4 regions of the Kurthia populi genome follow, and region 2 is predicted to be linked to each of the others. Evidence: riboswitches for the same ligand, from Rfam matches in the RefSeq annotation. Region 2 holds a riboswitch; each other region holds the start of a gene.
The links. Region 2 has a riboswitch for thiamine pyrophosphate ahead of tenA (thiaminase II). Riboswitches for the same ligand answer to the same signal wherever they lie in the genome.
Positions count from the first base shown of each region.

Region 1 (7,591 bases), on a different contig from region 2:
ATATTCGGGCCAGATACTTCAAAAATAAGATTATGTTGAGTTAAATAAGTTAAATTTAGTCGTTCCTGACCCGGTAGTGCATAGTTTGAAAAAAGGGGTAGCTTTTTCATTAATGCTTCAGATACTGTAACACCACCTGGTTTGGATAACAGCGCATCCACTTTATCATAGAGTGCATTCATTTCATCCCGACTTGTAATATACCGTAAAGGCTCTACATTTGGTAAATGCCAAGAAGTAATAACATCATATAGCTTCTTATTATCTCCACATAAGATGGAAAAACGCATCGTTGAATTTTGAAGCTGCGTGATTACATGCTTATCAATTAATCCTAAATTGCCCCCAGCAATTAAAATATGTGGCTGTTGACTAACTGTTCTAGCTATTGTTTTTACAATACGTGGATGCACTGGAATACCAGATACTAAAATTTGGTGGGATTTGAACCCCATAATCTTGCATCAATTCAACAGCACATTCTGTAGAAGGAACCATATGCAAATCTGCTAATTGTTTTTCCCAAACACTATCAACAAAAAAATCTGTATATACATTAATCAATGGCACAGTAAGACCATATTGACGTTTTAATAATCCAACAAGTCTTGACGGAAAACTATGTGTACAGATAATATATTGTGGCTTTTTCACAAGGATCAATGCGTAAAGTGTCTGTAACATCTTTTTTTCAAATGGCTCGAATGGTTTAAATACATATTGTTGGCGATGAAATTGCTTTTCAAAAAAGTGATGATAGCTTGCTGGTGAATAATGAATCCACTTTAAATAAGTTGCTGTAACCACACGCTCTAGCCTTGGAAATGTATAATTTAAAATATCAATTTTTTCTACGCTTTCTTGAGGGTAACGTTCTTTAATTTTCGCTGCTAATGCTTCTGCTGCTTGATGATGACCAGATTTCATTTGTAAAAAAGGTAAGAATAAAATCATGATTTCCACACCCTTTCAGTTGGTGCCTCTACTATATCGTGACAACCTGAAAATCTGCTGAATTTTTCAAATTTTTTATTAATTTTTTACTCCTTGCCATTCGTCGCTCAGCATACTGTAAACAAGAGAATCCCGCCAGCCACCATTTATACGCATGTGGTCACGGATTCGCCCCTCTGATTGAAAACCGACCTTTTCCATTACCTTAAAGGAAGCAATATTTTCAGGGTCACAGGTCGCAAAAATACGATGCATATCTAGCTGTTCAAAGCCAAATGCCAGTAAAATATTCGCAATTTCAGTCGCAAATCCTTGTCCCCAGTAAGCTGGGTGTAACACATAGCCGATTTCTGCGCATTCATTATACCAGTCTGTAACACGTAACTCACCCGCTCCAATAACTTGACCCTTGTACTCTACAACAAGACAAAAGCGCGCTCGTTTATTCTCCGCAGCATCCACCATAGCCTCTGTAACAAATTCCGTTGTTTCTTCCAATGAATTAGGTCCCCACGGCTCATAACGTGATACAGCCTCTAATGACGCATACTGGTGAATCGCTGGAATATCCATTACTGTTACGTCACGTAAGCGAATCCGTTTTGACAATAAATTCATCTATTCTTCCCCACCCTTGCTTTAATTGTCTTATTTCTATACCCGTTTACACACAAAAAAAGCTGGAGATATTTGCCCAGCTTCTTTCAAAGATATTAGTTTAATAAGTTCACAAATAAATCCGTTGGCTGTGGTTTAGTCGTAATCATTTTTTGTTCGCTCATCCAATCAATTTGCTGTTGCCATACATCTGTACTGTCAGATAAAAAGGCAGCTTCTTTTTGCTCCATCGTATTCATTAAAATTTGTAAGCTTTTCTTTTCTACTTTAGGTGATAATGGGAAGTTTTCTTTATCTTGTTTCGCTATTAATAGATTTAATGCTTGTTGTGGATGCTTCTTCATATAAGCGTAGCCTTTCTCAGAAGCACGTAAAAATGCTTTTAGTAGTGCTGGATTTTCTTCAATTGTCTTGTCCCCGGATACAAATAACAGTTCATAATAATTCGGCACCCCATAATCCGCGGGGTTAAACGTACGTGTCGGAAATCCCTTCTCCTCCATTACGGGCACTTCGTGATTAATAAGCGCACCACTAAGCGCATCCACTTTATTCGTAATCAGTGCTGGTACAAGATCAAAGCCTACATCTTGCATCGTCACTTTCTCTGGGTCCCCGCCATCTGCTTTTACCATAGATTTTACATAAGCTTCACTCAGGTCACTTCCTGCATAACCAATTGTTTTTCCTTCTAAATCCTTCGGTGATTGAATCGTCTTTTCTTTATCCAGGACAATAATATGGTTTAATGGCTCGCGTACAATCGGTCCAATTGATTTTACAGGGATGTCCTCATTTGCACGCGCTCGCACAACATCTTGCTGATAATAAATCCCCACCGTTGCTTTGCCGGCAGCAGTCAATGTCAATGGGTCCGTCACATTTTGTGGGTATTGGATGTTTAAGCGAATCCCCTCTTCTTTGAAATAGCCTTTTTCCTCAGCAGCATAAATAAAGCTATGTACAGCATTAGGATACCAATCAAGTACGAGTGTTACCTCTTGTAGCCCATCAGCTGCTGTTTTTTTATCACTACTTCCGCAAGCAGTTACTAGCATCAAACAAACACTTAAAATACATAACATCATTATTTTCTTCATGCTTCTTTCCTCCACGTAATATATTTTTTTTCAATTATTGTCATTATCGTAGCAAAAACAATCGCTAGTAGTGATAACACAACAATCGGTGCAAACACACCTGCCCCATCCATTTGTGTCATCATACGTTTACTAAAGTAACCTAGTCCGGACTGAGCCCCTAACCATTCACCAATCGCAGCACCAATTACCGTCAGCGGAACAGCAATTTTTAAACCCGTAAAAAAGGATGGGATGGCACTTGGTACTTTTAATTTCCAAAATTGTTGCCAACGACTTGCACCGAATGTCTGCAGAAGCTCTAGCTGCCCTTTTTTCACACTGCGCAAGCCATCAAAAGTATTCATCGCAATGGGGAAAAAAGCAATTAGGACGGTCACAAGCACCTTACTCCAAATGCTATAACCAAACCACAGCACAAAAATAGGTGCAAGGGCCGTCGTTGGAATCGTTTGTGAGACGACAAGAAGCGGATAAAAAGCGCGCTCTAGCCAAGCACTAGCATCCATTACTAATGCAAGAGCTATACCTAACACAAGTGAAATAACTAAACCAATCGCAATAATGGCTAATGTCGCCGGTAGATGTATCATGAAGAGTGGCTCTCGTAGTAGCCATATCTTTTCAATAATTTGTCGCGGTGACGGTAAAATATAAGGTGAGGCAATCAAATGTGCAAGCCATTCCCACACGGCTAGTAAAACGAGCATTACAATTAATGGCGGTAGCATTTTTCTCATACCATAGCACCACCAATCTTGGCATAAATTTGTTGTTTTGAGACTGACGAGTCCATGCATTCGAATGCTGCAATTGGCTGTGTTGTCGCCACAAAAATACGATTTGATAAAAACAAAGCTTCATCAATATCATGTGTAATAAAAAGAATGGTCTTTTTTTCTACTTTCACAATATCCTTTAGCCACTGCTGTAAATCCTTGCGTGTAAGCGCATCTAGTGCACTGAATGGTTCATCTAACAACAATACGTCCGCTCCTGTTAAAAGAGTTCGTATAAAGCTTACGCGCTGCTGCATGCCACCTGATAATTCATGTGGCTTTTTATCCTCATAATCCGCTAATCCAAACCGTATAAAAAATTGCTGTGCTTGCCTACGAGCCTCTTTCTTCTTAATCCCCTGACATTCTAAAGGAACAATCGCATTGTCAAGCGCTGTTCGCCATGGCATAAGCTGATGTTGCTGTGGCATATAACCTATTTTTCCAGGTTTTTTAATCACACCCTGCTGTGGTTGCTCAAGTCCTAGTAGTAAACGAAATACCGTACTCTTCCCACAACCACTTGCACCAACAATACTAATAAACTCCTCCGCTTTTATGTGTAGATTTAAGCCACTTAAAATTACCTTCTCATTGTATGAAAAATATACATCTTCCATTGCGACAACCATTATCCATTCCTCCTTCATCACAACAAAAAAGCCATTTCCTATAGGAAATGGCTCTACATGCGTCTGTAAATAGAACCCACTTCCCTTCGTTAGCATTACCTAATTCAAGTCATAAGGGTTTCATCTCAGCCTTTTACAGCACCCCTAGTGGTAAATGAAATTAAAAAACGTCCCATGCCTAGAATTCCGGCATGGGACGTGATCATATGAATCAATCAACGCTTTCCTACGCTAGTACAAACTAGATCAGGTTCAAGGATTAATTCATTGCGTGAATTTCTCGGCTGACAACATCAGCACTCCTAGCATCTTTTTGTATGTGATTATCAAGGAGTATATCACGATAATAATTGAATGACAATGGGTTGCTCAAAAAGGTTTTATTGCTACCATCATTTGTATAATTTTATATTTTAATAAAAAGCTTTATTTAAAAGGGAATATAAGCGTAAAACAAGTACCTACTCCTACTGTACTTGCAACACGAATTTGTCCACCGTGCTGCTCCATAATTGATTTACAAATCGCCAAGCCCAACCCTTCTCCACCAGATTGACGAGCACGGTGCTTATCAATACGATAGAAACGTTCAAAAATATGCGCTAAATGCGCTGATGCGATGCCTTCTCCTTCATCAAGCACTTCTACGGTATAACCATATGTTTTTATCGTCACAGTCGTATTTATAGGACTGTAGCGTATAGCATTTTGAACAAGATTTAAGATTACTTGTTGAATCTTCATGACGTCTACAGAAATCGGTAATGGAGACTGTAGCATATAATGAATCGTATAATTTTCATTCAACATATTTAATATAGGTGCTAGGTCTTCAAGTAAGTCATCAAGTGAAATTTCTTCACATTGTAAGGGTTCTTCACGGTCTAAATGAGCAAGCTGTAATAAATGCTCCGTTAGTTTTGTCATGCGTGTTGCCTGCGTGCGAATCTGCTCAATAGACTGCCGTATTTGTTGTACATTATCTAGTGGTGAACGTAGCAATATTTCTGTAAAACCCTGTATAGAAGTTAATGGCGTTTTTAATTCATGTGATGCATCTGAGACAAATTGCTGCAACATTTGCTGCGTAGCATATTCTTTTTCAAAAGCACTTTGTAGACGGTCTTGCATATGCTGTACAGATTGCTCTAACTCCTTCACTTCAAGTGGCGCATGAGGCACAGCTACTTTGTCATGCATTGTTTCTGCCGACAATTGCCGTACTTGCGTATTTAGTGCATTTAATGGTGCCAATGTTTGCTCAATTATACGCCGGTAAAAAAGGAATGCTATGATAAATAGCACTGCAACCACACTTGTAAAAATCATTAATTGTGTCATCATTAATTCATTTTCCTCATGTAATGGAAAGGAGATTTCAACATGATGCCCTTGTTGTTGCTGCTCAAAAACGCGGGTATCCGTTGTAGCATGATGCGGCCCACGAAGTGCTAAAATTTGCTGTCCATCAATAACCACCTTAGCTGTCGGAAATTGCTGTGCTAAAAAGTGCTGCGATTCCTCCGTCACTTTTTGATCATTGAACTGTATATTTTGTACTGCTCCATCTACTAATTGCTGTTGTTCAACATGCATCGAATATTTAAAAATCGCGCCTAATAAAAGTGCAAGGCAGCCGTACAAAATAATAAAAATAACTACGGTACGCCAAATGAGCTGTTTACGCATACTCATAGGCGTATATCCAATTTGTAGCCAAAGCCACGCACGGTTTGTAACATCGTATGCTCTGTATCTCCGAGCTTTTGTCGTAATGTTTTCATATATACTTCTACAACATTGACGCTACCAAAATAATCATAGCCCCATACCGCGTTCAAAATAGCTTCTTTTGATAATACAGTCTGTGGATGCTCAATAAAATAATGTAATAGCTTATATTCTGTACGTGTTAATTGCAGCGGCTCTCCCTTATAAATAATTAATTTTTGCTTCTCGTCAATTAGTAAAATACTTTCCTCTTGCTGTATATTTACATTACGCAAACGCGCTTGAATTCTAGCTAATAGCTCCTCAAAGCTAAAGGGCTTCGTCATATAATCATCAGCCAATGCATTTAAGCCCTTCACACGATCTTCGACTTCTCCTTTTGCTGATAATAAAATAACTTGGCAGCCCACATGTTTTTTTAATAAATGACACACCTCATAGCCATTCATTCCCGGCATCATAATATCAACAATCGCAACATCTGGCACCGTATTTTTCGCTAATTGAATACCGTTCATACCATCATTTGCAACCGAAACATCATAGTTTTCTGCTTCCAAACCCATTTGCAAAAATTGTGTAATACTCATCTCATCGTCAATAACTAAAATTTTCGTCATCGTACGCCCCCTTTTTTCAGCAAATCTTCAGCTTTCTTTTATTATTTCAACAGCTTCCACCGTTATACTTGGTATATCTACTAACGGAAAGGATGATGGATGCCTTATGACTCGCACACAATTAACTGCTCTTATTAGTGTTTTACCACTTCCACTCATCATTTGGCAACTTGTTTTACAGCCTAATTCGCTAAATTTTTGGAATATAATTGCCGTCACACTTGGAGCAATTGCTTTTAGCTCATTAAGCTTTGTATTATTTCTAGGAGCGCGCCCTCGTTTTATTGCCTATCACCTTGGTCAAAAAGCACACCGTATATTAGCTGTTGTTGGGGTTGGCGCAATTCTTTTACACAATCAGGCAGAAGGCTTTGTTCATCACTCACATGCGACACACCAGGCCGCAAGTTATGGTGGTAATGCTCAAACAATCTTTCTGATTATTGCCGGTCTGAGTGTTTTATTTCTTGCAAAAAAATGGCTTCTTTACACACCAAGCATGATTCAAACAGCTATCAAAAAAAGCGCATTTATTCGCTATGATTGGATAAAATGGATTCATCATTTCAATCTCGTAGCCATCGTATTAATGGGTCTCCATGTCGTGTTTATCAACATTGCACTCGGGGCTCCACTTGCGGGTAGCTTATATGCACTTTACTTAGTCATCGCGCTTGGTTTTTACATTCCTATGCTTTATGCAAAAATTCGCCCTGCGAACGCTGCTGTTGTCAACGTACAGCCATTAAGTTCGTCAATGATAGAACTCACTGTAACAACAGCTCAATCACTTTCTATTGGTCAAACGGTTTGGCTACGCAAGGGCGCTTTGGAGCATCCATTAACAATTGTTGATAAACAGGATTCGAACTATACGTTTATCGTCAAAAAAGTGGGTCGCTTTACAAATCAATTAGCAGCTCTTAAAACCGGGACACCACTTTATATTTCAAAGGGCTATGACAGCTTACCATCCTTTGAAAAACCACTGATTTATATTACAGGTGGTAGTGGTGTGACACCTGCTTTAGCAGCCGTCAACGTATGGGAAAAGCAACCGTCCGTGCCATTTCATCTTTATTGGTCTGTTCGTACGATGGATGACTTGGCATTAGATGGCTACTTCCGCCAACTACAACGGACACAACCACAATTCC
Region 1 is NZ_JBHUOR010000122.1:8,487-16,077, reverse strand. Features, by position in the region: gene ACFSY7_RS14055 (hypothetical protein) at 1-455, opposite strand, end outside; gene ACFSY7_RS14050 (MGDG synthase family glycosyltransferase) at 382-954, opposite strand; gene ACFSY7_RS14045 (GNAT family N-acetyltransferase) at 1,033-1,572, opposite strand; gene ACFSY7_RS14040 (ABC transporter substrate-binding protein) at 1,668-2,672, opposite strand; gene ACFSY7_RS14035 (ABC transporter permease) at 2,669-3,412, opposite strand; gene ACFSY7_RS14030 (ABC transporter ATP-binding protein) at 3,409-4,083, opposite strand; TPP riboswitch at 4,148-4,239, opposite strand; TPP riboswitch at 4,290-4,397, opposite strand; gene ACFSY7_RS14025 (sensor histidine kinase) at 4,510-5,772, opposite strand; gene ACFSY7_RS14020 (response regulator transcription factor) at 5,775-6,434, opposite strand; gene ACFSY7_RS14015 (hypothetical protein) at 6,541-7,591, shown strand, end outside.
Region 1: linked by a shared signal. The riboswitch ahead of ACFSY7_RS14030 (ABC transporter ATP-binding protein) and the one ahead of tenA (thiaminase II) in region 2 are both predicted to bind thiamine pyrophosphate.

Region 2 (7,591 bases):
TCAGGAAGCAGCAGAATTTTTAAAAATGCAGTTTAAGCGCTATGAATGGTTACTACATAGTTTAAATCAACGTCAAAGCACATTAACGCGTCTTTTAGAGGCCGTCGTTGCACATCAGCAGCCCTTTTTCTATCAAGGTTATATTGCGCTAAGACCGCTATTATTAAAAGATATTGCCGCACAATTGGGCGTGCATGAGTCTACCGTTAGTCGCGCTACTAAAAATAAATGGCTAGCAACACCTTTTGGCACAATTGCGCTACGCTCATTGTTTACCAATGCGGTATCTGAAGACGGAGCCTCTCAAACATCGATTAAAGTGCATATTCAAAATTTAATTAATACAGAAAATAAAACCCGCCCATTATCAGACCAAAAAATTACTGATTTATTAATGGCGAAAGAAAATATTACGCTTGCACGTCGTACAGTGGCGAAGTACCGCGATGAGCTTTCAATCCCAAGTGCCTCGAAAAGAAAGTGTCTTATCTGATATACTTAATGTATAAGGAGGTCATCTAAATGAACAAATACATTTTTTCTACTGTGAGTTTCATCTTATTTTTTGCTGTAGCCCTTTATGGAACCGTTCATTTTCATGAGCTACCTCCATTTGTATACAGCGCACTCTTTAATGATTGGCAAACGCGTGAATTGGTCTTTTTACCACTTGTCGCAGGCATTGTACTGTGGAGCTTTCTTCATCTATTGGCAACACATCCAGAATGGCATGAATTTTCCGATAAATATTCTGAAAATAAAGAATTATCTTTTAAAAATTCTTCTACTGTGTTACATGTGCTGAAAAATGCTGTGTGTATCGTCTTAACACTCAAAACTTATGTAGATATTTATCATATCCTTCACCCAACTGCACCCGTTATGACAGGCACTACGTTAGTCAGCATCGCCTTTTTATTACTTAGTTCGTTACTCACTGTCTATTTCATCCGAACACATCATAAATTTTTGCATTATTCAAAATAAAAAAGTGACTGAGATACAACACGGCATGCTCCTTTTTTAGCGTTCGCAATGAAAAACTGGAACCGCACTACAGCGCGATTCCGGTTTTTCTTATGCTCATATGAGATGTTACTTTTACATGTATGTCAAAGCCTCTTTTTTCTCATTATAATCCTTCAATATGTCGCTTCACAGAGGCCCATTCATCGTCAATAATGCTATAAACGGCACTATTACGAATCGCACCATCTGCTCCGAATTTATGTTTACGTAAAATCCCCTCAAATGTCGCGCCAATACGCACAATCGCATTGCGTGAACGCATGTTCCGTTCATCTGCCATAATTTGTACCCGCTTCATTCCCCACTGCTCAAATGCATAACAAAACATTAAAAGCTTCATATTCGTATTAATAGCGCTACGCCACACAATCGGATTCAGCCATGTGTAGCCAATTTCCACACTCCCAAAATCCTCATCAATCGTGTAAAAACGTGTGGCACCAACAATTTGATTATGTACCTTTGAAAAGACAGCAAATGCCTGCTGATCTTGTGCTTGTAACGCCATATTAATATAGTGTGTAGCATCCGCCAACGAACGAATGCGCGGCTGCGTCATTTCCCAAATTCTCTCGTCATTTGCAGCATGTACTAAAGCCTCCGCATGTTGCTGTGTCAGCGGCTCTAAACGTACAATATCATTTTCTAGCATATGAAAAACCCCCTTTGTATTGTAAGTATACGCGGAGGGCTTCAATTAAGAAAGTTCTTGTAAGTATAATTTATTTACATAGCCAATCTGGTGGTGAAATTGCACTTTGCACCACGCACCTGCCGTACAAAATACGCCGACGACTTCATCCTTTTCTAAATAACCTAATGCTTCATAGCCGGTTCCTGGACCACTGCGAACATAGACAGGATTTTTCGCTACATAGTTTGTCATAAGCTGTTCTTTAAAACAGTCTGTCACAATGTCTGATAACGTTTGCCTATTAGCCATTTAAATCCTCCTAGATTTACGTCATTAAGAAATAGACGCAATAGGACATTAAATAGTTTCACCTTTTAATTGTTTAACGGTTTGCTGTATGTCTGAGCTGTGACAAATTGCTGAAATAACGGCTACCCCGTCCACACCCGTTGCTAAAACAGGCGCTACATTCGATGCTTCAATACCGCCAATCGCAACAATCGGACATTCAGGAAATTGCTCGTGCATGGCTTTTGGAAATGCTGTATGACAGGGTACTTTGGCATCCGCTTTTGAAGACGTGGCATAAATAGGTCCAATGCCGACATACGCACAGCCCCCATCAATCGCCGTAGCCATTTCATCAGCCGTATGCACCGATACTCCGATAAAACCTTTAAATTGTGCTTTTGCAATTTGTAGCTGTGCATCATCCTGGCCGATATGAAGACCATCCGCTTCTAGTAAAACAGCGAGGGCCACATCATCATTAATGACAAACGGCACATTATACTGTGTACATAAAGCCTGACATTGCCTTGCAAATTGAATATACGCCTCCCCCTTCAGCGCATAAGAACCTTTTTCCCGGAGCTGAAACATCGTAATACCCGCAGCAAGTGCCTCTTCTAGCGTTTGTAGAGGTGCCTTCACACAATTTTCCGTTCCCATAATAAAATATACCGCTAAATCACTACGCTTCATCGACGAACACCTCACAGTCATAGCGATTATAGGCAAAATGATTGGTCGGTCCATGACCATGTCCAATGCCTAGCGGATGTACGATAGCAGCTTGAATAAAGCGTTTCGCTTCAATAATGGCTTCCTTTAGCTCTTGTCCATTCGCTAGCCCTGCTGTAATGGCTGCTGAAAACGTGCAGCCTGTGCCATGCGTGGCCTTCGTATCAATACGTGGCGTCGTCATCGTAAAAACAGAGCCATCTTCTAAAAACACTGTATCTACCGCATCCACTCCGCTTAAATGACCACCCTTCATGACAATATTTTTTGCACCAAGCGCCATTAATCGCTGTGCTGCTTGTGCTACATCACTAGCTGTAGTGATCGTCATACCAGCGAGCACCTCTGCCTCTGGAATATTTGGTGTACAAACTGTCGCGACCGGCAATAAAACTTCCTTCATTGTTTGAACAGCCTGTTGCGCTAATAATGTCGCGCCGCCTTTCGCAATCATCACGGGATCGACGACAAGTGGGATATGTTGCTGTTGCATAGTTGCTGCCACCACGTCAATAATAGCGGGTGAAAATAGCATGCCCGTTTTCGCGGCTGTTATCTCAAAATCTTCAAATAATGCATGCAACTGTGCTGCAACAAATGCGGGCTCTGCTGCCATAATATCATGCACACCAAGTGTATTTTGTGCCGTCAATGCCGTAATCGCCGACGTGCCAAAGACGCCTAACTCCTGAAATGTTTTTAAGTCGGCTTGAATCCCTGCTCCGCCACCGCTATCTGATCCTGCAATTGTTAATGCAATCATGCTAATCCCTCCGAAATATGATGTAAGGCATCTAAAAAGCCCATTTGAAATGAGCCCGTTGCTTTAGGTCCGACGATGGTAGCCGCCTGCTTATACTGTTGTAATGTTTCCAAAAGAGAAGCTTCTGCACCAAGTGTTGCTGCACATACTGCACTAAGTAAGCAGCCAGTTCCTGTAACAAAGGTTGCTTCGACAACGCCCCCAGAAATACGATAAACCTTCCCTTGCTCGATTAAAACATCAGTTGCACCGGTAATAATGACGGCACATTGATAATCTTTTGCGAACTTGGATGCTGCTGCAATGACATCCATATTCCCCTCACCACTATCCACACCCTTTGCCTGCCACTGGGCGCCTGTAAGAGCCGCTAATTCTCCAGCATTACAACGCAATAAATCAATGTTCACTTGCGCTAAAAGTTGCTTTACAAACTGTTTGCGAAATGGCGTAGCGCCAACACCTACTGGGTCGAGTACAACTGGAACTTGTTGCGTATTTGCTGCTTTTCCAGCAGTCACCATCGCCTCCATCGTGCGCTCATTTAATGTGCCAATATTAAGTAATAATGCATCACTTACACGTACCATATCCGCTACCTCCTCGACGGCATCCGCCATCACAGGAGAAGCACCCATCGCAAGCAACCCATTTGCCGTAAAATTCGCTACGACATAGTTCGTTATACAATGGACAAGCGGTGCTTTTTTTCGAATATTAACGAGTGACATAGCGCATAACCTCCTGCTCCCAGTTTTCAGCCGTCCATGGCATTTCCCAGAACTTCCACTCATAGTAGCAGCTCTTTTTAAAATGCTGCTTAAATAATGAGATTTTATGCGGTTGCTGTTGTGCATAGTGATTCATTAACGCTAATTGTTGCTTAATATTCTCGTTCATATCGTCAGAGCTATAAAGCGCAAGCCACTGTTCATACAGCGCGACGCCTGGCTTCGCATCTTTAAAACGATTGCCAATTTCTAAATAGAGCCATGGACATGGGAACATCGCTGCGAATGCTTCTGCCGCATCTCCGTTATAGGCCGCATTGTACATATGACTCACATAGTTATACGCAGATGGCGAAGGTTCAAACGCTTCAAGTTCCGCGTCCGTTACACCTAACTCATGGAACGTTAGACGATGCATCTCAAGTTCTGCAAGTTGAATATTTTGCGCTGCTTGCAAATAATAGAGCGTCTCGTCCGCTTCTGTCGCCTTCGATGCAGCAATGGCCAATACCTTCGTATAGTGTTTTAAATAGAAGGCATCTTGTAGCATATAATACTTAAATTTCTCCAGTGGTAATGTACCGTCCACAATGCCTTGCACAAATGGATGCTCAAAGCTTGCCTCAAAATAAAGTGCATTTTCTTGTCTTACTTCGTCACAAAATGTCATTAAAAAGTCCTCCTCTTGGATGGACGTAGGCAAAAAAAAAGCACGCATCCGAAATAGGAGCGCGCTTTTAAAAAATTGCTCCCTACGTCAGTGTTAACTGTCAGGTTCTAAGGGTCAGGTTTTAACCTTCTCAACACAAATGTGTCCCCCCGCAAATTAAAATAGTGCAATAAAAAAACTCTCCATGACGGAGAGCAAATGTACACAGTAATGATTACGTACATTGCTCCCTACGCCCGTATTAACGGACAGGTTCTAAGGGTCAGGCTTTAACCTTCTCAACACATACGTGTCCCCCTGCAATAATTTTAATTATCCTTAGTATAGCATACATTCCAAAAAACGCCATAAAAAATCGGGGCATGATACCCCGCAAAGTTGCTTAGTGATAAATATATGTGTAAGCTGAGCTCACATACCCAACTTTTCCTTTATAATAAATTTTGTACCAAAAACCATCACGGAAATCGATCACTTTAAATGCTGCACGAGATGGCATTTTACCAATAATTTTATACCCTGTGCTTGGTCCAGAACGCATATTAAGATTCACACCTTTTGCCGTTGTCACAAAGCCTGTTCCCATATGAATTGGCTCTTTTGCGACATACGCTTTATGCACATAACGTTTTGTACCTTTATATGAAATTTGATACCATGTTGTCGCATAGCTTCGAAGCACTTGAATGGCATCATTTTCATTAAATTGCCCAACAACGCGGTATTTCTTACTTGGTCCTGTACGGATATTTAAATGATCCGTTGTTGAATACATCGTACTAATTGCTTGCGCGTGTTGAACAGTTGAGGGTTGCGCGGCATATGTTAGCCCAAATGCCGACTCTGCTAAACCTGCTGCAATTGTCCACTTTACCCATTTTGATGTCATGATGTCTCACCCCTATTTTTTCGTTACATAAGCGGCTGATACATAACCAATTTCCCCACGGTGATACACTTGATACCATTTCGATGTTGTTTTTTCTAATACTTGTACGCGGTCTTTATTATATAAGGCCCCCACTTGTCGATAGCCGACACCTGGCCCTGTTCGTACAGTCAGTGTATCATCTGCCGGCACACGCACCATATACCACGGAGGCGCTACCGTATATCCCTTATTCACAAAGCCAAACTGTCCTTTATACCAAACCTGTAGCCAGTTGCCAAATGACTTCGTACTTGTTACATAGAGTGGCTTTGTATGCGCTACCGCACCAATCACTTTATAGCCGACACCTGGCCCTGTTCGCATATTTAGTGTATCTCCCGGTGTATAGACCTTCACAGCTTTTACGAAATAGGGCGTTACGCTAACATATTCTTTTTGGACATATCCTTTTTGGCTGTCAATGTGCACCTCATAATAATCACGATTATATGACTTTAAAATATGCACGGGGTTATTTAGTGTATAGGTTCCTACCACTTTACTTGTAATGGCTGGCTTTTCAAATGCTTTTAAGCCATTGTATTGTGCATATTTTATCGTTATTTGCTGTACTGCTTGTGCCATAAATTGTGGCTCTGCTAGTACACTCACCCCCAGAGCTGAAAATGCGAAACCCGCTGCCATCAACCATTTTTTTAAAAGGGCTCTGGCCATCACTACTCCTCCTCACGATTTAGTATGGGAAAGGGGTTAAATATTTTGCATTAACATAGCCAATTTTGCCATCTGCATATGCCACTGCAAACCATCTACTACTCTCGACATTTACTGCGTATAGCACCTCATAGTCTGTCAAAGTACGAATCTTTGTATAGGTTGAGCCTGGCCCTGTTCGAAGATAAAGCTTCACGCCTTCTGTTTGAACACTATACGCTGGCAAACGTTCTAAATACGCGGCTGATACATAGCCTACTCGGCTTCCACCACTCCAAATACGGTACCATTTAGAATTCGTTTTATTCAGCATCGCTGCAATAGAGCCGCCTGATTTTTTGAATAAAATGCTATACGACGTGCCTGGTCCACTGCGCACATTTAAATTAGCCCCTCCGGTATTCACCGTATAATATTCTTGTACATTTGGTTGTGACGCAATCCAACTATTCGATACATACGCTGTTTTGCCTTTATATGAAATTTTTGACCATGCGCTATTGTATTTACTAATGACAGAAATCGGATCATTAAATGTTAATTGCCCTAATACACGATATCCTGTCCCTGGTCCACTTCGTACATTCACACCATCTGTAATTGAGAACATTGTATATGCCGCCTGCGCTACTTCTACATTAGATGAAGGAGATGCTACAGCTCCTAATCCAAATGCCGATGTTGCCAAACTTGCCGCCAGAGTCCATTTCACTAATTTTGATTTCATGCTAGTCACCTCATTGTAGTATTTTTGACAATACGTTGCATTCGCATGACCGAGTGTGACGTCATATCAACTATAGTACTTGAGTTTTTTTAAAGACTCTCTCTACCTAATCATTTGTTATAACCCACGCTCGCTCAAACTGCTTTTTCCGTCCCTTACACAACTAATCCTATGCACAACTGTTGCACTAACTGAACAAACATCATCTTTTTAACTACACTCCTATTTCCTTGAACTATCCCGCACACTGTTTATTCTTTCTATGCCAAAAAACTAATCGATGCACTGTCTATTTACATACTATTATGTCTTAAATTTTTAGAAAAATCAATCTTTTTATGAGTTTTAGTCTATAAAAGCATATTTCTTATTATTTTTTAATTTTCAAATAGGGACTTATGAATCTCT
Region 2 is NZ_JBHUOR010000104.1:179-7,769, reverse strand. Features, by position in the region: gene rpoN (RNA polymerase factor sigma-54) at 1-493, shown strand, start outside; gene ACFSY7_RS11915 (hypothetical protein) at 523-987, shown strand; gene ACFSY7_RS11910 (GNAT family N-acetyltransferase) at 1,133-1,681, opposite strand; gene ACFSY7_RS11905 (SH3 domain-containing protein) at 1,727-1,972, opposite strand; gene thiE (thiamine phosphate synthase) at 2,021-2,647, opposite strand; gene thiD (bifunctional hydroxymethylpyrimidine kinase/phosphomethylpyrimidine kinase) at 2,637-3,449, opposite strand; gene thiM (hydroxyethylthiazole kinase) at 3,446-4,180, opposite strand; gene tenA (thiaminase II) at 4,167-4,850, opposite strand; TPP riboswitch at 4,913-5,011, opposite strand; TPP riboswitch at 5,061-5,159, opposite strand; gene ACFSY7_RS11880 (SH3 domain-containing protein) at 5,233-5,739, opposite strand; gene ACFSY7_RS11875 (SH3 domain-containing protein) at 5,752-6,456, opposite strand; gene ACFSY7_RS11870 (SH3 domain-containing protein) at 6,476-7,183, opposite strand.

Region 3 (7,591 bases), on a different contig from region 2:
GGCACATCATTTCGCAAACCAAATGTCGTAATTTGTGCGCCATCTGGAGCAACATCTGTAGAGCGCCTAGCGATTAAAGATGCGGCAACACAATGCGGTGCAAAGGACGTCTTTTTAATTGACGAGCCTGTCGCAGCGGCTATCGGTGCAGATTTACCTATTCAAGAACCAATTGCTAGTGTAATCGTCGATATCGGCGGTGGCACAACAGAAGTTGGCATCATTTCATTTGGTGGTATCGTGACATCCAATACATTAAAAATTGGTGGCGACCGCTTCAATGAAGAAATCGTTCACTATATACGTCAAAAATATAGCGTTCTTATCGGTATTCCGACTGCAGAGCGTCTAAAAAAAGAGATTGGCTATGCGCCAGTTGAGCACACAGAAGAAGAAATGACTGTTAGTGGTCGCGATATCGTACGTGGCTTACCACAAGCAGTGACAATCACTTCTACTGAAATTCAAGAATGCTTAAAAGAATCAATGCTTTCTATTTTAGAAATGATTCGTCGCTCTCTTGAAAACTGTCCACCAGAACTAGCCGGGGACATTGTCGAGGAAGGCATTGTTCTTACAGGTGGCGGTTCATTACTTAAAGGCATGACAGAATGGTTACGTGAAGTATTATTAGTTCCTGTTCATCTTGCCCCGTCTCCACTTGAATCTGTTGCCATCGGTACAGGTCGCTCAATCGACTCACTTGATTTAGTATCAAAATCAAAAATCAAATAGTCCAGTAAAAAAACATGCCGAAGCATGTTTTTTTATTTCTGTTATATAGCACTTTATTTTTCAAACTTTCTGATAAATAAACAAAATTTTATAGTCCAACGCCATTATTGTCTAATTTGTGTCAAAGTAATATATTTTTATACTAATTTTCGATACAATAAAAAATGTGTACTAACACAAATTCAGATTTTTTCTGACATAAAGGGGGAAATATCATAATGGCAGTATTAGATGATATTTTAGATTTTAACGGTACGTTCGTAGAAGAAAAACAATATGAACCTTACATCACAAGCAAATATCCAGACAAGCACTATGTAATCTTAACGTGTATGGATACGCGCCTTGTAGAACTTTTACCAAAAGCAATGAACATTCATAATGGGGATGTAAAAATGGTTAAAAGTGCTGGCGCAACAGTGAGTCACCCATTCGGTGGTATCATGCGTAGTCTTCTTGTTGCAATCTATGCTCTACAAGCAGATGAAATCTTCGTTGTTGGTCACTATGACTGCGGTATGAGTGCCGTAGATCCAGCAGTTGTCCTAGAAAATATGAAACAACGTGGCATCAGCGTAGAAACAATTAAAAACGTTCAATATTCTGGCGTTGACTTAAACCAATGGCTAAAAGGCTTTGGCGATGTAACGAAAAACGTTGAACATAGTGTAGACGTTATCCGTAACCACCCATTAGTATCAAAAGAAATTCCTGTACATGGCTTAGTAATTGATCCTGAAACAGGAAAACTTGATTTAGTAACAAGTGGTTACACAGACTAATTTAAATTTTTGATTGAGTTAGACTCAACTAAAAAAGAGGCTTTGACATACGTGTAAAAACAACCTCTCATATGAACATAAGAAAAACCGGAATCGCGCCAAAGTGCGGTTCCGGTTTTTCGTTATGAACGCTAAAAAAGGAACATGACGTGTTTTGTACCAGTCTCTTCTTTTATTGATTCAACAGCGCTTTATAGCGTTTCCACCAGCGTCTAAAGGTGGCCTTACCCTTTCAATAAACGTCTTCAAGTAATGCGTACATATAATGGTCTTCCCACTCTCCATTCACATATAGCAGTTGCTTCAAGAGGCCCTCTTGGTCAAATTTTGCCTTTTCTAGCACACGCACAGAGCCGACATTTTTCGGTGATACATAAGCTTCTAAACGGTGAATCCCAATATCCTCAAACGCAAAGCGACAAATAAGCTCCAGTGCCTCTGTCGCAATCCCTTTTCCCGTCTGGGCCTCATCCAATGAATACCCAACAAATGCACTCGAGAAAGGCAAGCGTTTAATAGCATAAATCGAAATATGACCAATGAGCTCCTGCGAACCGCGTAAAAAAATACCAAAACTAAATTCTCTACGCATCTGCATTTGACGAATGGATTCTTGAATTTTACGCAATTGAATTTTCTCCGTGTAATACTCCGAAGGATGCCTCGGCTCATAAATAGACCAATACACTTTATTGCGGCGTACAAGTTCCGTCATCTGACGAACATCCTCTTCTTGTAACGTCCGTAAAAAACATTGTTCTCCGTTTAAAACGACCATCGCTACACCTTCTCTTTATCTACGGCGTGTCAGGTTAAACTTCTTTTGAAACTGCCTCTGCAGGGTCTGTGATTGTGAGACCACGTTTTTCACATTCTGCTGTGACATGTTTAATAACTTGTTTCAACACTTCAATACGCGCGTATTTTTTATCATTACCCTCTATTAATACCCACGGTGCATTCTTTTTATCCGTTTTTTCAAACATTTCATCAGCAGCTTCTACGTATAAAGGCCATTTTTCACGATTGCGCCAATCCTCATCTGTTAATTTCCATTGCTTATACGGATCTTCTTTACGGTCTTTAAAACGTTGAAGTTGCTCTTCCTCTGAAATCTGCACCCAAAATTTTAACACAATATAATTATCATCTGTTAGCACTTTTTCAAACTGATTTAATTCTTCGTAGGCACGTTTCCATTCTTTTTTCTTCGCAAAGCCCTCAATACGTTCAACGAGCACACGACCATACCATGTGCGGTCAAAAATACCGATTTGACCTCTTGCAGGTAGTCGATTCCAAAAACGTTGTAAATGATTGTATTTCAATTCCTCTGGTGTTGGTGCAGCAATCGGATGTACGATATAACCACGTGGGTCAAGACGCTCTGTTAGTCGTTTGATGGCGCCACCTTTACCAGCTGCATCCATTCCTTCAAAGCCTAAAATTAAGCCAATATCATGCTTAAATAAAAACTGTTGAATGTTCAACATTTCATATTGTAGCTTCTTTAATTCCTTTTTATACGAAATTTGGTCACTCAACTTTTTCGATAAATCTAGCTTGTCAATTTTTTGTACCAACTTCATCGCTCCCTTTAGTAGATTACATATATTTTACAGCTATGCAGTGCTAAAGCGCAATATATGCGTATGTTCGAAGAATGTTCACAGAAATGAAAATTGTTGCACGCGATTCATGAGGTATACTAATACGTATATCTTTATTTTTAGGAGGGGTTATCATTGGGCAGATTTTTAATTGTTCTGTTGGCGTTCATCGCTTTATTTATCGCCAGCTTATCTGCTTATGCACTACCACTCAACAATCATACGGCACTTGAACTGGCCTACAGTTATAAAATATTAATGTTTCCAGCTCTATACGTTTATTGGCTATTCCCAGGCGCTTTGATATTACTCGCTTATTGGGTTTTTGCGCAATGGCAAAAGCGCCATACAGCTTCTGCACTAACACTCACGCAAGCCATTTTATTTGCGATAAGCTCGATTGTATTTATCGTTTGGATTAATTTATGGCATTATGAGCAATTTATTCTTGCACTTGCGGCACTAGCTGTGATCTCTATCTGCTTATTCATACTGTATTTAACCTACCCATTAACAGAGAATAAAATGAATGGACGCCTGCCAATTTCAATTGCATTTGCTGCTATAGCATTCCTCACTTTTTTAACTATCGGCTTCCTGTTTATTTCGAATAACCTCATTGATTTTGGCCTTAGTCGTCAGCTATGGGCTGTTGTATTGTTAACGTGTGCAGCCGCACTTGCACTCGCAATCCGCTTCCATCTTTATGACGCCGCCTTTCCCGCTGTATTCATTTGGTTTTTAATTGGTGTAGCCATTGCTAATACTTTCAATGAATTGCTTGTCACAACAGCTGCATTATTTTTAAGCGGCGTCTTGATTGTTGGGATCATTTTCATACGCAAACGTTTGCCATCTAACGCAAATAAAAAAAGACTGTAACAGAAGAAACGCTTCCGCTACAGTCTTTTTTTATTGAAATTAATCGATTTTTGTTGTTAATACAGGACCATTTTTCGTTACGATAACTGTATGTTCTAATTGTGCAACAAATGATTTATCTGGTGTTAAGAATGCCCAGCCATCTGTGCCCTCTACGATGTTTTCAGCAGCTTGAGAAATGAATGGTTCTACAGCGAAAACCATGCCTTCTTTCATCATTGTTGCATCCCATGCATCATAGTAGTTTAAAACGTATTGAGGTTCTTCATGTAATGAATGACCTACACCATGGCCTGTTAAGTTCATGATTACTTTTAAACCTTTATCATGTGCTTCACGTTCTACAGCTTTACCGATTTGGTTCAAGCGCGCACCTGGTTTAATTTTTGCCATTGCGCGGTCAAATGAGCTTTGAGCCACATCGCAAAGGATTTGAAGTTCTGGTTTTTCAACATCGCCTACAACAAATGATACACCTGTATCTGCATAGAAACCGTCTACATGGCCTGATACATCAATGTTAATCATATCGCCTTCTTGTAGTTTACGGTTGTCCGGAATACCATGGGCAACACATTCATTTACACTAATACATGTATAACCTGGGAAGTCATATTCTGCTTTAGGGCCTGATACAGCACCTTTTTCTTCGAATAATTTACCAGCTAATTCATCTAATTCTTTTGTTGTCACACCAGGTTTTGTCGCATTTTTAAGGGCGTCACGAATTTCAGCCATTGCACGGCCTGCTTTCATTAACGCATCAAATTCTTCTTGCGTTTTCACAATCATCGTTCAAGATCTCCTTTATATTGAATCTTCTTCTACTATATCACACTTTTTTCATGACGAAAAAGGAACTGAATTAATTCAGTTCCTTCGTTTCTTTATCGTTTTTTAGGCTCCAATAGTTTCGGTGCCTTTGTCATGAGTAGACTAACAATCGCTGCCGTTAAAATAATGGCTGGCACCATGTACGAACCATTATAGACAATCGTATAAATTAGTGGATTTTGGTCACCCGCATATTCAGAGAAGAATACATAGCCAGCTGTTGCATGAGCTACATAGCGAATTAAACCGCCGATAATCGTCCCTATTGTAATGTACAAGGCCTTCTCACTCGCTGTTTGGGCACGTGTAACAAGTGGACGTAAAAGCCCTGCAAGCCCTACTACAGTAAACGCAAAGAAGTAATCAATAAAGCCTTGTAGCGGTGTTAAAATAAAGCCGCCAAACATCGCATTCATCGTACCGATTAATAAGCCCGTCACAAGCCCTGCCACTGTGCCCCAGCGAAACGCCATAATGACGATTGGCACCATCACAAGACTAATCGAGCCGCCCTGTGGCCATAAGCTAAATGTCAGCTTATCTAAAATAATACCGATGGCCGCGAAAATGGCGATTTCGACCATCATTAATAAATTTTTACTGTTCAATCCCTTCAACCTCCAATGTTGATGTACAAATCAAACCAGTTGGATTAGATAGATATGAAAAAAGCGATGCCAGGGAAAGATCCCTGACATCGCATAGCGTCAGCTGTCTATCCACATTCCTTCGCAAGCATTAACTTACAGGTTCTAAGGGTTAGAAGTCGCACTTCACTCTCAGCTATTTTAATAGCTCCCCTTGTGGTTGTTACATCTCGTTTATTGAACAACCCTATTGTACGGAAAAATGCTCAAGCTTTCAACCTTTTTGAAACTTTTCACACGCGCTTCCGTAAATAAGATGAACCGTTTATTCACAATATTGTACAAGCAATTAAAGTACTGTACGTTTAAAGAAATTCAACAACGGTAATACTATACTAACTACTAAAAAGTGAGGTTATGCATAATGAACTTAAAAAAAGTAATTAGCACAGCTGTTAAATTAGCACCTGTCGTTTATCCAATCGTGAAAAAAGTATTAAATAATAAAAAAGCGTCACAATCTACAAATCGCCGTTAAGGACATTTAAAAAGAGACTGGGACAAAACACGTCATGTTTCTTTTTTAGCGTTCACAACGAAAAACCGGAACTGCGCCATAGCGCGGTTCCGGTTTTTCTTATGCTCATAGGAGCGGTTATTTTTAGATGTATGTCAAAGTCTATTTTCTTTTTATTAAAATGCCCAAGCACCTTTACGGAATACAGCTTCTACTGTCCCGTCTGCATGGATGCCATCGATGTCCATTTCCGCACTACCGACCATAAAGTCTTCATGTGTAATTGAAACATTGATGCCTGCTTTATCCATTTCCTCTTCAGATAGCTCGCTACCACCCTCATAACAAGTTGGATATGCTGCACCAATTGCGATATGATTGGATGCATTTTCATCAAATAATGTGTTGTAATAAAGTAAGCCAGATGCTGAAATTGGTGATTCATGTGGTACAAGTGCGATTTCACCAATGTATTTAGAGCCTTCATCCGCTTTAATCAACTCATTTAATAATTCCTCACCTTGCTGTGCCTCTGCTTTCACAATCACGCCATTTTCAAAAGTTAATTTGAAGTTGTCGATAATATTCCCTTGATAGACAAGTGGTTTTGTTGATGACACATAGCCGTTTACATCGTATTTAGATGGCAATGTAAAGACTTCCTCTGTTGGCATATTTGCGACGAATTCAGTGCCTTGTGGTGTTTTACTAGAGCCAGTTGCCCAAATGTGTTTGTCTGGTAAGCCAACAATTAAATCCGTACCTGGCGCTGTGTAATGTAATTTAGCAAAATGCTTTTCATTCATTAAATCACCGCGCACATGTAAGTTTTTCAAGTGAGCTTGCCAGTTTTCAACGGCGCTACCTTCACCGATACGTACCGTTTTGAAGATTGCTTCCCACATTGCAGGAACTTGTTCTTCTTCAGGTAATTCAGGGAATACTTTCGCTGCCCATTTTTTCGACGGAATCGCAATGATTGACCATGCGATTTTATCATTCATTACAGCATCACGATAGTTTTCTAATGCTTTACCTGACGCTTTTTGGTTTGCTGAAATTTTTTCAACAGGGATGCCAGCCATTAAGTCTGGATCTGCTGCATCAATCCAAAGAAGTGCGCCACCACGTTCAATCAACTCATCACGTTGCTCTGTAATCCAACGAGGGAATTTTTCAAACTCTTCTACTGATGCATTTTCAAATAATTGTCGTGCGACTACATCATCTGAGTAGTTCACGGTTACGCGTGCTGCGCCAGCTTTATATGCTTCTTTCACAACTAAACGAGTAAACTCGATTGTATCCACTGTTGTGTTAATTAAAAGCGTTTGACCTTGCTGAATGTTTGTCCCTACTTTTACAGCAAGCTCAGCAAATTGAGCTAATTTTTCTTCGAATGTCATCATTAATCGACCCCTTAGCGTTTTTTATATGGACGTTTGCTGCCATCATTCTTTTTGTATGAGCCGCTACGAGTACCTTCGTTATCATACTTTTTGAATGAGCGATTTTCTTCGCCGTTCTTTTTATATGAGCGTTTACCTTCATCATTTTTTTTATATGAATTTTCATCATACTTTTTGAATGGGCGTTTGCCTTCGTCCTTACGAGTAGTGTCACCGTCATAACGTTTTTTGTACG
Region 3 is NZ_JBHUOR010000117.1:1,456-9,046, reverse strand. Features, by position in the region: gene mreBH (rod-share determining protein MreBH) at 1-735, shown strand, start outside; gene ACFSY7_RS13265 (beta-class carbonic anhydrase) at 954-1,517, shown strand; gene ACFSY7_RS13260 (GNAT family N-acetyltransferase) at 1,750-2,295, opposite strand; gene ACFSY7_RS13255 (polyphosphate kinase 2 family protein) at 2,330-3,106, opposite strand; gene ACFSY7_RS13250 (tryptophan-rich sensory protein) at 3,263-4,009, shown strand; gene map (type I methionyl aminopeptidase) at 4,049-4,801, opposite strand; gene thiT (energy-coupled thiamine transporter ThiT) at 4,897-5,451, opposite strand; TPP riboswitch at 5,551-5,655, opposite strand; gene ACFSY7_RS13235 (hypothetical protein) at 5,855-5,968, shown strand; gene ACFSY7_RS13230 (aminopeptidase) at 6,124-7,353, opposite strand.
Region 3: linked by a shared signal. The riboswitch ahead of thiT (energy-coupled thiamine transporter ThiT) and the one ahead of tenA (thiaminase II) in region 2 are both predicted to bind thiamine pyrophosphate.

Region 4 (7,591 bases), on a different contig from region 2:
TTTTCAGCTAATATGACAATGCTCATGCCTGCACCTCCTGTGTTTCGAGTTGTAGTAGGTTATGCTGTAGTAATTCGTCGGTTAAGCGACTAAGCGGAAGGCCTACAACCGTTAAGTAATCGCCGTCAATTTTTTCGACAAAAAAGACGCCATCCGTTTGAATGCCGTAGCCACCTGCCTTATCAAATGGATCTCCTGTTGCGACATATGCCTCAATAAAAGCATCCGAAACCATACGGAATGTCACTGATGTCGTTTCGACAAAACTATAGGTATTCTGTGCGGTGACAATCGCAACTGCCGTTAGGACCTCATGTGTTTTACCGCGTAGTTTTTGCAAATGCTGTACCGCTTCATTTGTCGTTTTTGGTTTATGTAAAAGCTGGTCATGATAGACAACAATCGTATCCGAGCCAATGACAACGGCATCTGGATGTTTAGCCGCGACGGCCTGTGCCTTTAATAACGCGACGTCTTGCACATATTGCGGTGCTGTCTGAAATGCCACGCTTGTCTCCTCAACATCGGCTGATTGCACGTCAAATGGTATATGGAGCTGTGCAAATAACTCACGACGGCGCGGTGACTGTGATGCTAAAATAAATGATGCTGTCGTTTGAAAATTCATAAAATCCCTCGCATTCTATCTAGTAATTTCATTTTAACATTCACTACTGCTTTACAAAAGGCAGAGCAATCAAGTATGTTTATCTATACACTACATAACAAAGGGGTACTTTTTATGAATAAAGAACAGTTAATGAACGAGGCGCGCGGCGTCTTAAAAAACTCGTATAGCCCATACTCCAAATTTCCAGTAGGAGCTGCGTTACTTTTAACAGATGGCTCGGTCATTACGGGCGTCAATGTTGAAAATGTGTCATTTGGTGCCACAAACTGTGCAGAGCGTACGGCGATTTTCACGGCGCTAACACAGGGGTATAAAAAAGGCGATTTTGTAGCGATTGCCGTTGCCGGTGATACGGACGATTTCTTACCACCATGTAGCATTTGCCGCCAAGTCATGGCTGAATTTTTCACACCGAATATGCCGGTTTATTTAACAAATCGCGCGGGGGATATTAAAGAGCTTGCGTTAAAAGAATTATTACCGTTTGCGTTTACGGAATTAGACATGTAAGCAAAAAGGAGCCGCAATACTGCGCCTCCTTTTTTCATGCTATTTTTTTCTCTTTGCATACCATTTTAAAAGTAAATACCAACCACCGACAAAAATAACGAGGCCGACAATCGTTGGACCAAATACGACACGCCCAACGACGAGATAGCTAACAATTAGCATGACAACGAGCCACGCTAATGCAAAAAATAATACAAATTGCCATGGAATCTTCATATTACGAACGTTCCCCTTCCAATAGTGCATACACCGCATGGTCGACAAAATGGTCATACAGCCATTCCGACTCACGCGCGATACCCTCCTGTGTAAAGCCAAGGCGCTCGGGAATGGCACGACTTGCACGATTTTCAACGGCTGCACGAATTTCAACACGATGAAGCTTTACGGCATCAAATAAATAGTCGACAAGTCTTGCGACACTGCGCGTCATAAGACCATGCCCTTGAAAGTCTTCCGCAAGCCAGTAGCCAATCGATGTCGAACGATTTTCACGATCGAGCGCATGTGTGCCAACCGTCCCTGCAAACTGTCCCTTATATAAAATCGCCATATTTAAAATGCCTGATACCGCAAATTGCTTTTCGGTGAAGGCGATAAATTGACGCGTATCTAAAATCGTTTTCGTGCCATCAACCCACGGAAGCCATTCGCGTAAGTAGCTACGGTGTTCATCTACTGCTGCAAACATCGCCTCTGCATGCGCATCACTTAATTGTTGTAACGTTGTGTGCGCATCTAATTGCCATTCCATTCTAAACGCCCCCTTTAACTATGCGCTTATTATAGCATGTCGCGGTCCCTCGTAACGCTTAAGAGACAACTTGCGATTAGTAAAACCCCTGCAATGACATAAAATTGACCGGTAAGTGACAATGGTAATAACGCCAGCCCCGATGAGCCAACGACCGTACCAAGCGAGAAGAACGCATAAAAATACCCGTACGCACGCCCTCTTGTTTGTTCGGTCGTTCCTTCAATAAGCATGCGATTCATTGCGGGGAATAATAGCGCAAAGCCAACACCATACAAGGCAAGTATCGCATAAAGGAACACTTGCGACGTTGTGATACTAATAAAAAACTGACTGATTCCAATAAAGGCAATCCCTAACACCATGAGCCATTTAGCAGACCATTTATCAAATACATAACGTGTTGGCAGTACAAATAATAAGACCGCCACAATGCCAAACATACTCATCAGCGTGCCACTTAACCGCGATTCATAGCCTAATAATTCGATACGAATTGGTAATAAATACGCCAGCGCCCCTTGTGACATCATCAGCAAAAAGGCCGCCATAAAGGCACGTATGGCGCGTGTATTCCAGCTAAACGTTTGTTGCGTCGTCTGCGATTTCTTTTTCACCGTTAGCTGGAAAAATATTAATGCCACAACGACAACGGCACCAATGATTGCGACCGTCATCAGCACAAATGGTACCGAGGTACGCGTTGCCACAATGCCGCTATAAGCTGGGCCTAAAATCGCCGCAATGCCGACAAAGGCACCCGTTAATGCCGACTGACTGCCCTGTGTTTGCTGGGCTGTTTGATTGGCGACAAGCGTAAAGGCGGCCGGTGTAATAAGTCCTGCCACAAAGCCATGACAGGCACGTAGTACGAGCAAGGTGGTCGGTGAATCAATAACCGTATATGCACATAATGATAGCACCGTAAGCATCAGTCCAATTATTGCAATACGCTTCGCTCCCACACGGTCAGTTAAAATACCCGACGCCATATTCCCAAACATATTCGTAAAGGAATACATCCCAACGACAAGTCCGGCTATCATCGTCGAAGCGCCTAATGACAGTGCAAAGGTACTCATGACGGGAAGCTGTGCGAATAAATCGAGAAACGTAAAGAAAATCGCACCATACAATAACCAAATTTGTTTAAATGGTTGCGGTCGATAACGTGCTTCAGCCCGCTTTATGTATCGATCGAATAAAAAGTTCCCAAATGGGATAAAGGCAACAAAGACCGCTACAATGGAATAAACAATGGGCCATTGCATACGTAACTGGGCCCACGCAATCGACGCGAGATACAACATAAAAATGGCGCCATGCAAACTGCCCATAATCGTTACCGCTAGTGGCAAATCCCACACATATTTTAGTGGCATCGCGACACCTAATAAAATTAATAGCGATAGGCCGTCTAAAATGCCCATCGTTCGTAAAAATTGCACAGCTTTTGAGTGCACAGTATTCCCTTCTTCCATTATTCATTACTAAAAAGTATACCGCATACTTGTCGCTATTGGCTTCTATTGTGCCTGTATTTGGCAATAAAAAAAGCCGACGTCGTTCATACGTCGGCTTTTACACTACTGAATCGCTAAATAGCGTGTTGGGACAGCTTTTAGTATCGCGAGCGCTAGCATGGCGCCTGTCACCGTCGACAATAAAAAGGACGGCATGAAAAATAACGCAGATACCGCGGGTGCATGCATAAAGAACATACTATAAGGTACCGCAACAAGGGATGCGATGATGCCTGTGCCAATTATTTCCCCACTGATTGCGGCTATGCGTCTTTTCGTTATCCTATAGAGCATACCTGCAAGCACTGCCCCTATAACACTTCCTGGAATGGCTAATAAAGTCCCCGTCCCCATCATCAGTCGAATAAGTGATGCCAATATAGCCTGTATAATTGCCGGAATCGGCCCTAGTGTTACCGTGCAAATAATGGTCATCATATGCTGAATGGGCGCCACTTTTGCCACACCAATCGGGATGCTCACAACACTTGAGCCGATAACACAAATCGCGATATACATCGCTAATAACGTCATTTTTTTCATATAAAAAGCCCCTCTCTTTCTGATGCGATTGCCAAAAGAAAAAGAGCCAGGCCCTTATTATCTTTGTAAGTTGCTTCCCTCCGCTAGTATGAACTAGATCAGGTTTCAAGGATTAAGCGGCTGTAGCGCTCTCTCAGTCAGTCACACTGACACTCCTAGCAATCGTCCCCGCTACTGTATCATAAAATTAGTCAAATGGATAGTCTAAGTCGTATAATTTTCGGTATCTTGCGTCATCTGCTAACAACTGTTCATGCGAACCTTTTACACGCACTCGACCATTTTCAAGCATATAAATGGTATCCATATGAGCCATTGCTGCTAAATGGTGTGTAATCCATACGACTGTTTTATTGCTAAGAACCTCAAATATCGTATGAATCAATTCCTGCTCAGTTACGGGGTCTAAACCAACAGTTGGCTCATCTAATAATACAATGGGCGTTTGCTGTAATAAAATACGAGCAAGCGCGATACGCTGACGTTCCCCACCAGAAAAGCGTGTGCCAAGTTCTTCGACACGCGTGTCATAGCCATGTGGTAATGTCTCAATCATCTCATGCAACTGAACTTTTTTCGCCGCTTCAATGACCTCCGCATCACTTGCCGAAACATTTCCAAGTCGAATATTATTCATAATCGTCGTATCAAATAAATACGGCTTTTGTTCTAAGACCGCGATAAGCTGTGATGTGTCATGACGTAGCGTATGCATATGCACGCCGTTAATCGTTACCGTACCAGCAGTCGGCTTATACGCCCCCAGTAATAACTTACCAAGCGTACTTTTACCGGTACCTGTTTTCCCTAAAATCGCGACTTTTTGACGTGGGTGCCATGTCATTGATACATCCCGGAGTACGGTCCTATTATCATATTGAAAAGCGACATTTGATATATCAACGGTATAAGGCCCAGTAGGTAATGTAGTGCATGGCTGTGCGTCTTCGCTTCGTCCCTCGACTTCCATAAGACGTGCAAATGACGTGTCATAACTTGGGAAATGGCTAATTGCATCGCTAATTGGCATAAACGCTTCAAGTAGCGGTAACGCAACAAGTACAAAGGCCGCAATCCACATTGGATGAAAAACAGCAGTTTGCGCCATGTCGCTTCCAAACATAACTAATAGAATCACTGACGCAGCAGCGACTACTTGAAAAACAATCGAACGTCGACGACTCGATGCTTCAATTTTTGCTTCTAGTCGGTCATAACGCGCAGCAATTTGTTGTTTCCCGGCAATCATTTGATCTGCACGACCGCTTAATTTCCAGTCTGTTGCACCCATTACAGCATCTGTTAAGTCATTATAAAGTTCCGCCCGCACTATTTTCATATCAAGCATATGTTGTCGATTGCGTTTTAATGCTACATATGGCAATACAAATACAAGGATGCCAAATAGCAAAGCTAACAACAAAGCATATGGAATGCTAAATACACCCAATGCGATAATCGCGATGCCATACAATATAAGTGCAAATAGCGCTGGGAAAATTGTTTTTAAATAAAAGTTTTGCAAATGCTCTAAGTCATCGGCCAGTAACCCTAATAAATCGCCGATTGCATAACGTTCTTTTAAAACGAGCGCCTGCGTCTCTAATCGTTGAAATAATCGCACGCGCATTTTTGATAACACGGCTAATACAAAGGAATGGCTTGCAAGCTGTTGTAAATAATTAAGTACGGGACGTGAAATCCCAAATGCACGTACTAAGACAATTGGCACGTAGACAAGCAAGATATTTTCAGGTCGTAATGACGACTTTGAAATTAAATATCCCGATGTAAACAAGAGTGCACATGCAGCAATGAGTGCACCCACGCCGAAAAGAATCGTCAATATAAGCAGGCCTTTATGCGCTTTTACATAAGGCTTAATCCAATCGTTCATGACATTTTCCTCCTTGTGCGGCAATAAGTGCAGCATAGTGACCTTGTTGTTTCATAAGTTGTTCATGGGTGCCAACTTCGACAATTTCACCATCATCAATGACAATAATCCGGTCCATATTGTGCATCCAATGCAAGCGATGCGTTGCAAAAAAGACAAGACGCTCGTCAAATAACGGTAATATGCGCTCCTTTAATTCCGCTTCCGTTTCGATATCTAGATGCGCGGTCGGTTCATCGAATAATAATATGCGGCGGTCTTCCAGAAAAGCACGTGCTAGCGCAATTCGTTGTTCTTGTCCTCCACTCAATATTCTTCCAGATTCCCCAATCCATTCATCTAAACCATGGGGCAATGCCTCAATTACTTCACGTAATCCCGCACGATCACAAGCCGCTATAATCGCCTCCTCACTCGCATGTGGTGTATAAAAGGCAATGTTATTGCGTAATGTATCGTGAAAAATATAAGGGTGTTGTGGAATATAATACAATTGGCGTTGCCAATCTGCATTGTATAACGATGGTAATACTTGACCATTAACCGTAATACGGCCGCCTGTCGTAGTTAAAAACCCTCCAAGTAATGATAATAACGTTGATTTCCCGGCACCTGACGCACCAATAATGCCAATTTTCTCATAGCCTTGTGCCGTTACATGCCACGCTTTTGGTATTACACGATCTTTAACACGGACGCCATCGAGCATTAATTGGCTTTTCTCATCCCACTGTGCTACCGGCGTATGGTCAAGCGATTGTCGGTGCTCCTCTAGTGCTTGTTGAATTGTCTTAAAAGCATTTTTCCCATCAAGTGTTGCATGATAATCACTACCAAACTCGCGAATTGGTGAAAAATAGTCCGGTGCCACAATGAGAACAGTTAATGCCGGTAATAACACGATTGTGCCATTAATTAAACCAAGCCCTAAAAACAATGCGACAATGGCAACGGATAAACTCGTAAAAAACTCGAGGGCAAATGTTGATAAAAAGGCCAAACGTAATGTGCTCATCGTTGCTTTGCGGTATTGTTCACTAACCCGCTCAATATTACGGTCATAACGTTTACTAAGTCCTAATACACGTAATGTCATAATGCCGCGTAAGGAATCTACGAAGTGGTTTGATAACTGTTCGTAGGACTCATACTGGCGATCAGCTTTTGCCTTTGCTGCAAGACCTACAAGTGCCAAGAAAAAAATGAGAATTGGTACGACGACAACCAATATGATTGCAGAACGCACATTTTCTGTCCAAACGAAGATGGCAATCATTAACGGAATCACCATCATATTAATAAGCTTCGGTAAAAAGAGCTTAATATACGTTTCCACATTACGAATCCCTTCAACGGCTAATGTCACCGTTTGTCCGGTTGCAGTACGCTGCGATCCTACATCAAAAATATGATGTAGTAAATCATTGCGTAAATGATGCCCCATTTTTTTCGCATAGGCCGTAATAAAGCGTTCACGTAAGGCAACAATGACTTGTTTGCCAATAAAACACACCGCAAATAACAATAAAAGAAGCCACTGTTCAGACAGCGGCTCGTTGTGGAAAACATGCGTAATCGCTGTCGCTAAATAAATGGCTTGTAGGATGGTCATCGTGCCCTGCAACAGGGCTAGTACCCCTAAGCATACAAATACCCCTTTAATGCGTGGTAATGTAAATAGCGCTCGATCGATCATGTTCTCCATCTCCTATTTCTTTGTTGGGTGAATCCGT
Region 4 is NZ_JBHUOR010000143.1:25,796-33,386, forward strand. Features, by position in the region: gene ACFSY7_RS19790 (type IA DNA topoisomerase) at 1-26, opposite strand, end outside; gene ACFSY7_RS19795 (Maf family protein) at 23-628, opposite strand; gene cdd (cytidine deaminase) at 704-1,141, shown strand; gene ACFSY7_RS19805 (hypothetical protein) at 1,181-1,357, opposite strand; gene ACFSY7_RS19810 (GNAT family N-acetyltransferase) at 1,359-1,895, opposite strand; gene ACFSY7_RS19815 (MFS transporter) at 1,925-3,376, opposite strand; gene thiW (energy coupling factor transporter S component ThiW) at 3,482-3,961, opposite strand; TPP riboswitch at 4,020-4,128, opposite strand; gene cydC (thiol reductant ABC exporter subunit CydC) at 4,149-5,858, opposite strand; gene cydD (thiol reductant ABC exporter subunit CydD) at 5,842-7,551, opposite strand; gene cydB (cytochrome d ubiquinol oxidase subunit II) at 7,567-7,591, opposite strand, start outside.
Region 4: linked by a shared signal. The riboswitch ahead of thiW (energy coupling factor transporter S component ThiW) and the one ahead of tenA (thiaminase II) in region 2 are both predicted to bind thiamine pyrophosphate.